Regions from separate parts of the Cohaesibacter gelatinilyticus genome, predicted to be linked through region 1. Evidence: predicted binding sites of a transcription regulator. Region 1 holds the regulator's gene; the other holds the start of a gene.

Region 1 (4,975 bases):
CGAAATCAAGTTGGGCGACACCAATATCTATAACTCCAAAGTGGATGTCGTGGAATTGCGGGCGCGGGTTGGAATGGTGTTCCAAAAACCCAACCCTTTTCCAAAGTCCATTTTTGAAAATATCGCCTATGGCCCACGCATTCACGGTCTATGCCGCGACAAGACCGATATGGAAGAGGTGGTCGTCTCATCCCTGCAAAAAGCTGGCCTGTTTGACGAAATCAAAGATCGTCTGGATGAACCTGGCACCGGTCTTTCCGGTGGCCAGCAGCAGCGTCTTTGCATCGCACGCGCCATTGCAGTGAGCCCGGAAGTCATCCTGATGGATGAACCTTGTTCGGCACTTGATCCCATTGCAACCGCAAAAGTGGAAGAATTGATTGATGAACTGCGTGAGAACTACACCATCGTCATCGTGACTCACTCGATGCAACAGGCGGCTCGTGTCTCGCAACGTACTGCATTTTTCCATTTGGGTAACATTGTCGAAGAGGGTCAGACCGAACAGATCTTCACGACCCCAAAGGACCAGCGGACCCAAGATTATATTACCGGCCGCTTTGGCTAGCAAACATCCTCAGGATTGGTCGTCATTCCATCATCCCCTGATGCACTGACCGACCTCCTGTGTGAAGGAGAGGCAAAACATGTCTGATCATATTGTCACATCTTACGATGAAGACCTGAAGGAGTTGGCCAGCAAGATCTCAGAAATGGGTGGGCGTGCCGAACGGTTGGTCGAAGACAGCATCAAGGCCCTTGTTCTGATGGACATGGCAGGGGCAGCGGAAGCTGTCGAGAAAGATGTCATCATCAACAGCATGGATCAGGAGATTGAAGAAAAAGCCGTCCTGACCATCGCCCGTCGTCAGCCAATGGCACAGGATTTGCGAGAGATTGTCTCTGCCTTGCGCATCTCTGTCGATCTGGAGCGGATTGCCGATTTGGGTAAGAATATTGCCCGCCGTACATTGGCTCTGGAAGGCAAGAACCAGCCCAAGCAGCTGGTGCATGGTATTGAACATATGGCCGAACTGACCCTTGCTCAGCTCCGTACCATTCTGGATGCCTATACAGCTCGTGACGACATGTCCGCCATTGCCGTCTGGCATAAGGACCGCGAAGTGGATGCGCTTTACAATTCTCTCTTCCGTGAATTCCTGACTTATATGATGGAAGATCCGCGCAACATATCCTTCTGCACGCATTTGCTGTTCTGTGCAAAGAATCTGGAACGTATTGGCGATCATGTCACCAATATTGCTGAAACCATTTACTATCTGAATACCGGCCTTCCTCTTGAGGATCGCCAGTTTAAAGAAGACGAACACCTGGATTTGGACTGATGACTCCGAGTGTCATGATTGTGGAAGATGAAGAAGCCCTTAGCCTTCTTCTGCGTTATAATCTTGAATCTGAGGGCTATCATGTGGAGGTGGTTTCTCGCGGAGACGAGGCTGAAAGCCGTCTCCATGAAACACTTCCTGATTTGCTGCTTCTGGACTGGATGTTGCCCGGCCTTTCCGGCATTGAACTATGTCGCCGGTTACGAACCAAGCCAAGAACACAAAAGCTACCCGTTATCATGCTCACGGCACGCGGCGAGGAATCCGAACGTATTCGAGGCCTTTCAACCGGTGCAGATGATTACGTCGTCAAACCGTTCTCAGTGCCGGAATTGATGGCGCGGGTTCGCGCCATGTTGCGCCGCGCCAGCCCGGATCTTGTCGCCACCACACTTAAAGCAGGCGACCTGGAACTGAACCGCGAAACGCACCGTGTCAAGCGTGCCAACCGCGAAATCAATCTCGGGCCAACCGAATATCGGTTGCTTGAATTTTTGATGCAAAATCCTGGCCGGGTCTATTCTCGCGAACAACTGCTGGATGGCGTTTGGGGACATGATGTCTATGTGGACGAACGCACGGTTGATGTCCATGTGGGGCGTCTGCGCAAGACCATCAATCGTGGCAAGGCCAAAGATCCCATTCGCACCGTGCGAGGATCTGGCTATAGTTTTGACGATCAGTTTGCCGCCGAATGAGTTTCACTCCACATCTTAAGAACAAAAAGGCCGCCAGAGTTCAATCTGGCGGCCTTTTTTTCGAATGGCAGTGGTTCAATTGCGTTTGGCCACTTCCCTCAAACCCTTTTTCTTCTTGTCGGGTCCTTTGGGCTTTGTCAGTACTATAAAGTCGGTACCCTGATAGGTGGTTTCCTGACTTTTCCCTTTGTCTGAAATCGCCAGCGAGGATCCTGCAATCAGCAGCGGAGCAATGCGATCTCGCACTTCTTGAGGGATGATCAGACGGTCCAGCACGGCTTCTGCAGCAACCAATCCATCATCTTGTTCAATAGCCTCGATCCCCACACGTTTTTGCATGTTCGGATGAATGCTGTCACCGAGGCTCAATGCCAGCCAATTGGCGTTGGTACGTGCATCATTGGTTTCACTGACCGTAAACAGATGCGCACCCAGCGGCTTTTGTGGATCCTTGAAGCGCAAGGGAGCATTGAAGAGTGGTTTAAATTTCTGGCGCACATAGATGTGGCCTTCGGGCACCAATCCCTTGCCCGCCCTGCTATACAGAGCTTGCAACAATGGGCGGTCAAATTTGCCGTTCCAGTGTGCTTTTTCTGCCGGACTATCTTCTCCGATAAAACGACGAACAGCTGCAATGGTATTGCGCCCGGCAATGCCATCAACTGCACCAGCGTCATAGCCTTGTTCATTTAGCTCATTCTGGATATCACGAACCAGTGTCGTGGTAGAGCGGCGTGTAATCAGGATGCGGACCGGCTTGAGCGTCTTGTGGCGCTTTTGAGCTTTTTTCTGTCTTGCCTTCCAACCGTGCAATGCATGGCGGCTCAACAGACGCATTTCCAATCCTTGGCTATCTTCCTCAAGAGAAGGCTTGATGTCGCTTTGGTCAATACCGGGTTGAAACAATACATTATGTTGAATTGGGCTCGGGGCCACCTCGCGTTCGGCTATCACGACATGCGCACCACGGTTCGTGAGCGAGAACAAGGTCTTGGCGAACGAATTAGGAAGCCGCACACAACCATGGGAGGCTGGATAGCGCGGAACGCTGTTTGAAGCATGCAATGCAATGCCCGACCAAGTGAGGCGCTGCATGAAGGGCATCGGCGCATTATTGTAAAGATTGGAGAAATGCCTACGGCGTTTTTCCAGGATAGAAAAAACTCCTGTCGGAGTCGTATGTCCACGTTTGCCTGTCGAAACGTGTGATTCTGCGATCACTTCCGTTCCTTTGAAAACCTGCAATCTTTGGTCTGCACGCGAAACAATAATCTGGATTGGACGCAAGTCCGGCTTGGCAGAGGTATCTGCGGCAAGGCCTGTTTCACTTGCAACTGCACCAATCGAAAAAGCTCCCAACATTAGCGGAGCCAGCATGGCAATTGATTTGTTCATCCCACTTTTCCCCATTATCCCAACTATACGCCCACCGGGATACCAATTTTGGTTTAATATCAAACAATCTTTGCGGGTGACGTTAGCATGAAACTATCGCCAAGCGGTTAATAGATATGTCTCTTGCAATTGCTTGCTTGTCATCTACTTCTGAATGCTCGACCAACAAGTTATCCTGACCCTTGTCACTTCTGAATATCCCTCGATTACTCAAACATAAATCGGACAAATGTACTACTGCATGATGAAACCTCTTTCATCTGATTGAGAGCCATAGAATATCTACAGAGATTCTCGCATTTCTTATTTGACGCGATGCTTGGCAAATAGGTTCAATTTTCTTCACACTAATATCTGTCGTTTCTAAATACACCTAAATATCGAAGCCCTACCCAATTATCGAGATTTCCAACGAGCCTCTTCCTATTTCAGCTATATATTACCGCCATTCCATTACGTATTTTTATATAGAAATAGATTTTATCATTTCCCGCGGCAATTTCACTCAAGCTCTTGTCTTTTTTATATTTTCAACTCTTGGTTAATCTTTGCTTGGGACAGTTCCCAAAACCAGTTTTGGCCAATATTGGAGAATATCTGTGTCCACATCTCTGACACCAACTGGAGTGGAACGTTTTTTTGATGAAGGAGAAATCCTGGTCAGCAAGACAGACACTCGGGGCCGCATTACCTATTGCAACGAAATCTTTCGAGACATTGCAGGATACGACAATGCGGATCTGCTGGGAGAACCCCATAGCTGTGTGCGTCATCCGGAAATGCCACGTACCGTTTTCAAAATCCTATGGGAGGCATTGCAAGCCAAACGCGAGATCTTTGCATATGTGAAAAACCTCTCCAGCAATGGCGATCACTACTGGGTTTTTGCTCACGTCACACCATCCTATGATGGGAATGGCGATGTTGTGGGCTTTCACTCTGCTCGCCGATGTCCGGATCGCAAGGTACTGAATGAGGTAATCGAACCACTTTATCGGGATCTGATACGCCTTGAAACGAGTGAAAACAATCGTAAGAACGGCCTTGAGAAGGGCTTCGACTATTTGACCGATCTGCTAAAGAACAAGGGCTTGTCGTATGACCAATTTATCCTCACTCTCTAAAAGCCGATATCTTGCGCTTACGGCCTGTGCTCTGATTTTGGGTGCTATATTCTCACATTTCCTGATCACCGATATATTGGCCTATGCACTGGCAGGCATTGCTGCGATCGCCATTCTTGGTTCCACATTCTTTACGCTTCAAACTGAACGCTCGGTTGTGCATGCAACTGAGACCTTACGTAAATTAGGTCAAGGTGATCTGGAGGCCCGCACTGATGAAGATATGGACAAAGGCTCCATTCGCGATCTGATGACCGCGGCAAATTATGCTGCCGATCATGCGGACACCTTCATGCGAGAAGCTGTGGCATCCACATCTGCTCTGGCACGGAACCGCTATTATCGTCGCATCCTGCTTGGCGGTATGCATGGTGGTTTTCTGGCTTACTCCAATCAGCTCAATGCAGCTGTT
Region 2 (4,975 bases), on a different contig from region 1:
GGGACAGCCGGTGGAGATGAAGCCGCTGGTTATTTCCAAGGCCAATACGACTTTTCAGATCATTTTCGCCGGCATCATATTGGCAGATTTGGCTGGCGTGGCAGAACTCTCGACCGAGCGCATGATACTCGGTTATATCGTGGCTACCTTGACGCTTTTGTCTGCAGGGGCCTATTTGCTATCATGGCTTACTCATATGGGACAGTCAGATTCGACGTTGAATTGATTGGTTGATCCAACTGGAACTTGTTTCAAGATTCTACCGAACGTTCGGGTATCAAGAGGAGTAGGTCTGGTGACCTTGCAAAAGCAGTTTACTTTCTGGTTTATCGCTCTACTGGCTTTGTGCCTGTGTCTTTTTTTGTTGCGCGGAATCTTGTTGCCGTTTGTTGCCGGTATGGCCCTTGCCTATCTGCTGGATCCCATAGCTGATGCTTTTGAGCGACTGGGCATGAGTAGAATGCTTTCAACGGTGACAATTCTGATTCTGTTTCTTTTGATTTTCATGCTGGCAATTGTGATTATAGTGCCGGTACTTGCACATCAGATGTCTGGTTTTGCCGAGAATTTGCCGGGCTATATTGCCAAGTTGCAGGACTTTGTTTCCAGGCAAGGTGCAAGTATTCTACCGCGTTTCCTGAATGAATTGGATGCAGCTGCCGTTCAGGCCAATATCAAGGATCTTGTCTCGCAAGGGGCAAGCTGGATTGGTGCGCTTATTCAGTCGATCTGGAATGGCGGACAGGCTTTGCTGGATATTGTTGCACTGATGGTCATTACACCAGTCGTTGCCTTCTATCTGCTGTATGATTGGGATCGTATGATTGCCAAAATCGACGGTTGGTTGCCACGAGATTCCCAGATGACCGTTCGCCGACTTGCGGCCGAAATTGATAACAGCGTTTCGGGATTTGTCCGTGGGCAGATCATGGTCGGTCTTATCCTTGGTATTTTCTATGCGGTCAGCCTGTCATTGCTAGGATTGAATTTTGGACTTTTGATCGGGCTGGGGGCAGGGGTTATCAGCTTCATACCTTATGTAGGGGCAACGCTGGGGTTGGTGGTTTCCGGTGGTGTGGCCGTGGTACAATTCTGGCCCGATATGTTGCCTATCGGCATTGCTTTGGGGATTTTTGCTGTTGGTCAGTTTGTGGAAGGCAATATTTTGCAGCCGCGTCTGGTTGGAGAGAGAGTGGGACTGCATCCTGTCTGGTTGATGTTTGCTTTATTGGCGTTTGGTTCGCTTTATGGCTTTGTCGGCATGTTGATTGCTGTTCCGGCTGCTGCTGCCATTGGCGTGATTGTACGTTATGTGCTGGAGCAATATCTTCAATCCCCAATCTATCAAGGGCGTAGTGGACTGTTGATTGCGTCCTCTGCCCAAGATGAGGCACAAGAGAACTAACACAGTGATTCTCAGTCAGAGCACGCTGTGACGATTGTTTCCAAGATTGAAAGAGATGAGTGAGTATGAGTAAAGGCCAGCAAATGCCTCTTGATTTGCCTCATGACGAGGCTTTGGGAAGAGATGACTTTTTGTCTGGTCCGGCAAATGCCAATGCGCTTGCTCTGATTGATCAATGGCCCAACTGGCCATCTTACTGGGTGCTTTTGGCAGGTCCGGTTGGGGCGGGTAAATCTCATCTTGCTCGTATTTGGCAAGAAGCGAGCAATGCGCGTATCATCACACTGGATGAACTCAATAATAGTGATCCAACCACGCTTATTTCTGGCGGAGCTGTTGTTGTCGAAGATGCCGATGGAGCTGAGCGTGATGATACAGCTCTGTTTCATTTGCTCAATGCTGCGAAGGAAGCCGGTGCATATGTTCTGATCACAGCGCGTACCTGGCCTGAGAGCTGGGGTGTCGCTTTGCCGGATCTTGCGTCACGTCTTCGCCTCACAACACCAGTTGAATTGAATGAGCCTGATGAAACTCTTTTGCGGGTGGTTCTGGTCAAGTTGTTTGCAGATCGGCAGTTGATGGTGGACCCGCCTGTCATTGATTATATTGTCTTGCGGATGGAGCGTTCTCTTGCAGCAGCATTGACACTGGTTGAGGCACTTGATCGGGAAGCCATGGCCCAGTCTCGCTCCATTACACGGCCGTTTGCAGCGGACATTCTTCGCCGCATGGAGGGAGAGGGACGCTAGCCTTCTCTTTCAAAGTTACGGCCTGATTTACGCCCAATTGCCTATGGCAATTATCCAAAGCCTTTTGACCCACGTCATCACATTGCTATGATAGGGCATTATCCTTTTTAGGTTGGTGAGTCTTTGAACTGATGTCAGATAAAGGCCTGCCAGTTGTCGTGGTGTGTTCGCGGCAATAAGGTGATGAAACTGCATACTCAATGCCATAGGTCCGATCTGTTATGTCCGAAATTATCCTGACGCCTGCCAATGGCGGCAAAGCTGCTCCTTCCGCACCCGTTGCGGATGTTCAAGATCAGTTGGAAGATCTGGTTCCGACAAATGAAGAAGTCGAAGCCCTGATGCGCAGTCCTGGGCGTTTTGTAAACCGGGAGCTCTCATGGCTCGGATTTAACAGTCGCGTGCTTGAAGAGACTGAAAACCCCTCTCATCCTTTGCTCGAACGTCTTCGGTTTCTGTCTATCTCTGCCAATAATCTGGATGAGTTTTTCATGGTCCGTGTGGCAGGCCTTAAAGGGCAGGAACGTGCAGGGGTATCATCCGTCAGCGCTGATGGCCTGACTGCAAGTCAACAATTGGTCAAGATCAATGCTGCCGTGGCCGATCTGACAGAGCGACAGCAGACTCGTTGGGTTGCCTTGCGCAAGGAATTGGAAGATGAGGGGATCTTTCTGATTGAGCCTGAAAAACTTGATGAAGACGATTTGAAGGAATTGGAAAGCGTCTTTCTAGCGTCCATTTTTCCGGTTTTGACCCCGTTGGCTGTGGACCCGGCGCATCCATTCCCATTCATTCCCAATTTTGGCTTCTCGCTGGCATTGACATTGCGTGGCACCAATGGCCGGGATGATCTGACTGCTATTGTGCGTATGCCGAACAGTCTGGATCGTTTCATCCGTTTGCCTGTGAGAGAAGGAGATGAGGGAAGCCAGCGCTTTGTGGTTCTGGAAAAGGTCGTTGCCTTGTTCATCAATCGTATTTTTCCGGCCTATGAGGTGCAGGATATCGGCGCATTCCGCATCATCCGAGATTCCGATATCGAGATTGAGGAGGAAGCGGAAGATCTGGTGCGGCACTTTGAAAGTGCCTTGAAACGCCGCCGTCGTGGGTCTGTGATCCGGCTGGAGCTGGATGGCTCAATGGCGCCGACATTGCGTGATTTTGTGGCTGAGGCGGTTCATATCCATTCAGATGAAATGTTTTTGACGGATGGCTTGATGGCACTGAATGAGCTGTCAGAATTGGTGGATATCAACCGAGAGGATCTGAAGTTCAAACGTTATATCGCTCGTTTTCCAGAGCGGATTCGTGAGCATAACGGAGATTGTTTTGCCGCCATCAAGGAGAAGGATCTCATCATCCATCATCCTTATGAAAGCTTTGATGTGGTGGCGCAGTACCTTACTCAGGCAGCACGTGATCCAAAAGTGATGGCGATCAAGCAAACGCTGTATCGCACTTCCAAAAACTCACCAATCATCAAGGCTTTGATTGAAGCTGCAGAAGCCGGGAAGTCCGTTACTGCTCTTGTGGAGTTGAAAGCTCGTTTTGATGAAGAAGCCAATATAGGCTGGGCGCGGGATCTGGAGCGTGCTGGTGTACAGGTGGTCTTTGGTTTCATCGAGCTGAAAACTCATGCGAAATTGTCGATGGTTGTTCGCCGTGAAGAGGGTCGTATGGTGACCTATTGTCATATCGGTACTGGCAATTATCATCCGATCACCGCGAAGATATATACCGACCTCAGTTTCTTTACGGCTGATGAACAGACCGCCATGGATGTGGCGCGGGTGTTCAACTTCATCACAGGTTATGCAGAACCGGAGGATCTGACACATCTTCTGGTTTCACCCTATACAATGCGCGCAACTTTGCTCGATTATATCGAAAAGGAAATCGAGCATGTTCAGCACGGTCGTCCAGGGCGAATCTGGTGCAAGATGAACTCTATTGTCGATCCAACTCTCATTGATGCTTTTTATCGGGCAAGCCAGGCAGGGGTGAAGATTGATCTGATTGTTCGTGGTATCTGCTGCTTGCGTCCACAATTGCCAGGCCTTTCCAGTAATATTCGGGTCAAATCCATCGTTGGGCGTTTCCTTGAGCATTCTCGCATCATCTGTTTTGGTAATGGCAAGGAATTACCGAACCCGGATGCCGTGATTTATATGGGATCGGCTGATCTCATGCCACGCAATCTGGATCGTCGTTGTGAGACTTTCACCCCCATCAAGAACCCAACGGTTCATGCGCAAGTTCTGGATCAGATCATGGTTGCCAATCTGATGGATAACCAACAGAGTTGGGAGATCTTGCCAGATGGCTCATCACGGCGTATTCATGCCGCAGACGGTGAAGAACCGTTCAATGCCCATAATTTCTTCATGACGAACCCGAGTCTTTCGGGTCGAGGTGACTCGCTAGAACATGACGCACCCCGCGCCTTTACCGACAGGGTCCAGCGATAAATCGCTGACCAAATATGCCAATCAAGGTTTGATCAAGGGATCAAATCCTGTGGCAGTTATTGACATTGGCTCCAATTCCGTTCGCCTGGTTATGTATGAGAGGCTGAGCCGTGCGCCAGTGCCCATGTATAACGAGAAGGTGCTTTGTGGGCTTGGCAAGGGGGTGGCTGTAACTGGCCAGCTCGATGAAAAAGCCGTTACTTGTGCACTCAAGGCCTTGAAACGTTTTCGCTTTCTGATGGAACGAGCGGGGGTGAAGCGTTTTTTCATACTTGCGACAGCTGCCGCTCGCGAAGCTTCAAATGGGCCGGATTTCCTTGAAAGTGTGAAGGAGATTTGCGGTCAGGAAGCAG

What was found. Region 1 encodes PhoB, which activates phosphate uptake and scavenging genes when phosphate is short. Its sites were predicted from a motif close to TGTCATNNANCTGTCAT; they were not measured.
Region 2: the regulator PhoB is predicted to act here: its motif matches at 2,227-2,243, upstream of CRO57_RS07075 (RNA degradosome polyphosphate kinase).

Annotation. Positions count from the first base shown of each region.
Region 1 is NZ_OBEL01000010.1:29,921-34,895, reverse strand. It holds gene pstB (phosphate ABC transporter ATP-binding protein PstB) at 1-568, shown strand, start outside; gene phoU (phosphate signaling complex protein PhoU) at 648-1,346, shown strand; gene phoB (phosphate regulon transcriptional regulator PhoB) at 1,346-2,044, shown strand; gene CRO57_RS23565 (L,D-transpeptidase family protein) at 2,120-3,439, opposite strand; gene CRO57_RS23560 (PAS domain-containing protein) at 4,039-4,563, shown strand; gene CRO57_RS23555 (methyl-accepting chemotaxis protein) at 4,538-4,975, shown strand, end outside.
Region 2 is NZ_OBEL01000001.1:1,596,332-1,601,306, reverse strand. It holds gene CRO57_RS07090 (CDP-alcohol phosphatidyltransferase family protein) at 1-226, shown strand, start outside; gene CRO57_RS07085 (AI-2E family transporter) at 296-1,405, shown strand; gene CRO57_RS07080 (HdaA/DnaA family protein) at 1,471-2,154, shown strand; gene CRO57_RS07075 (RNA degradosome polyphosphate kinase) at 2,376-4,622, shown strand; gene CRO57_RS07070 (Ppx/GppA family phosphatase) at 4,582-4,975, shown strand, end outside.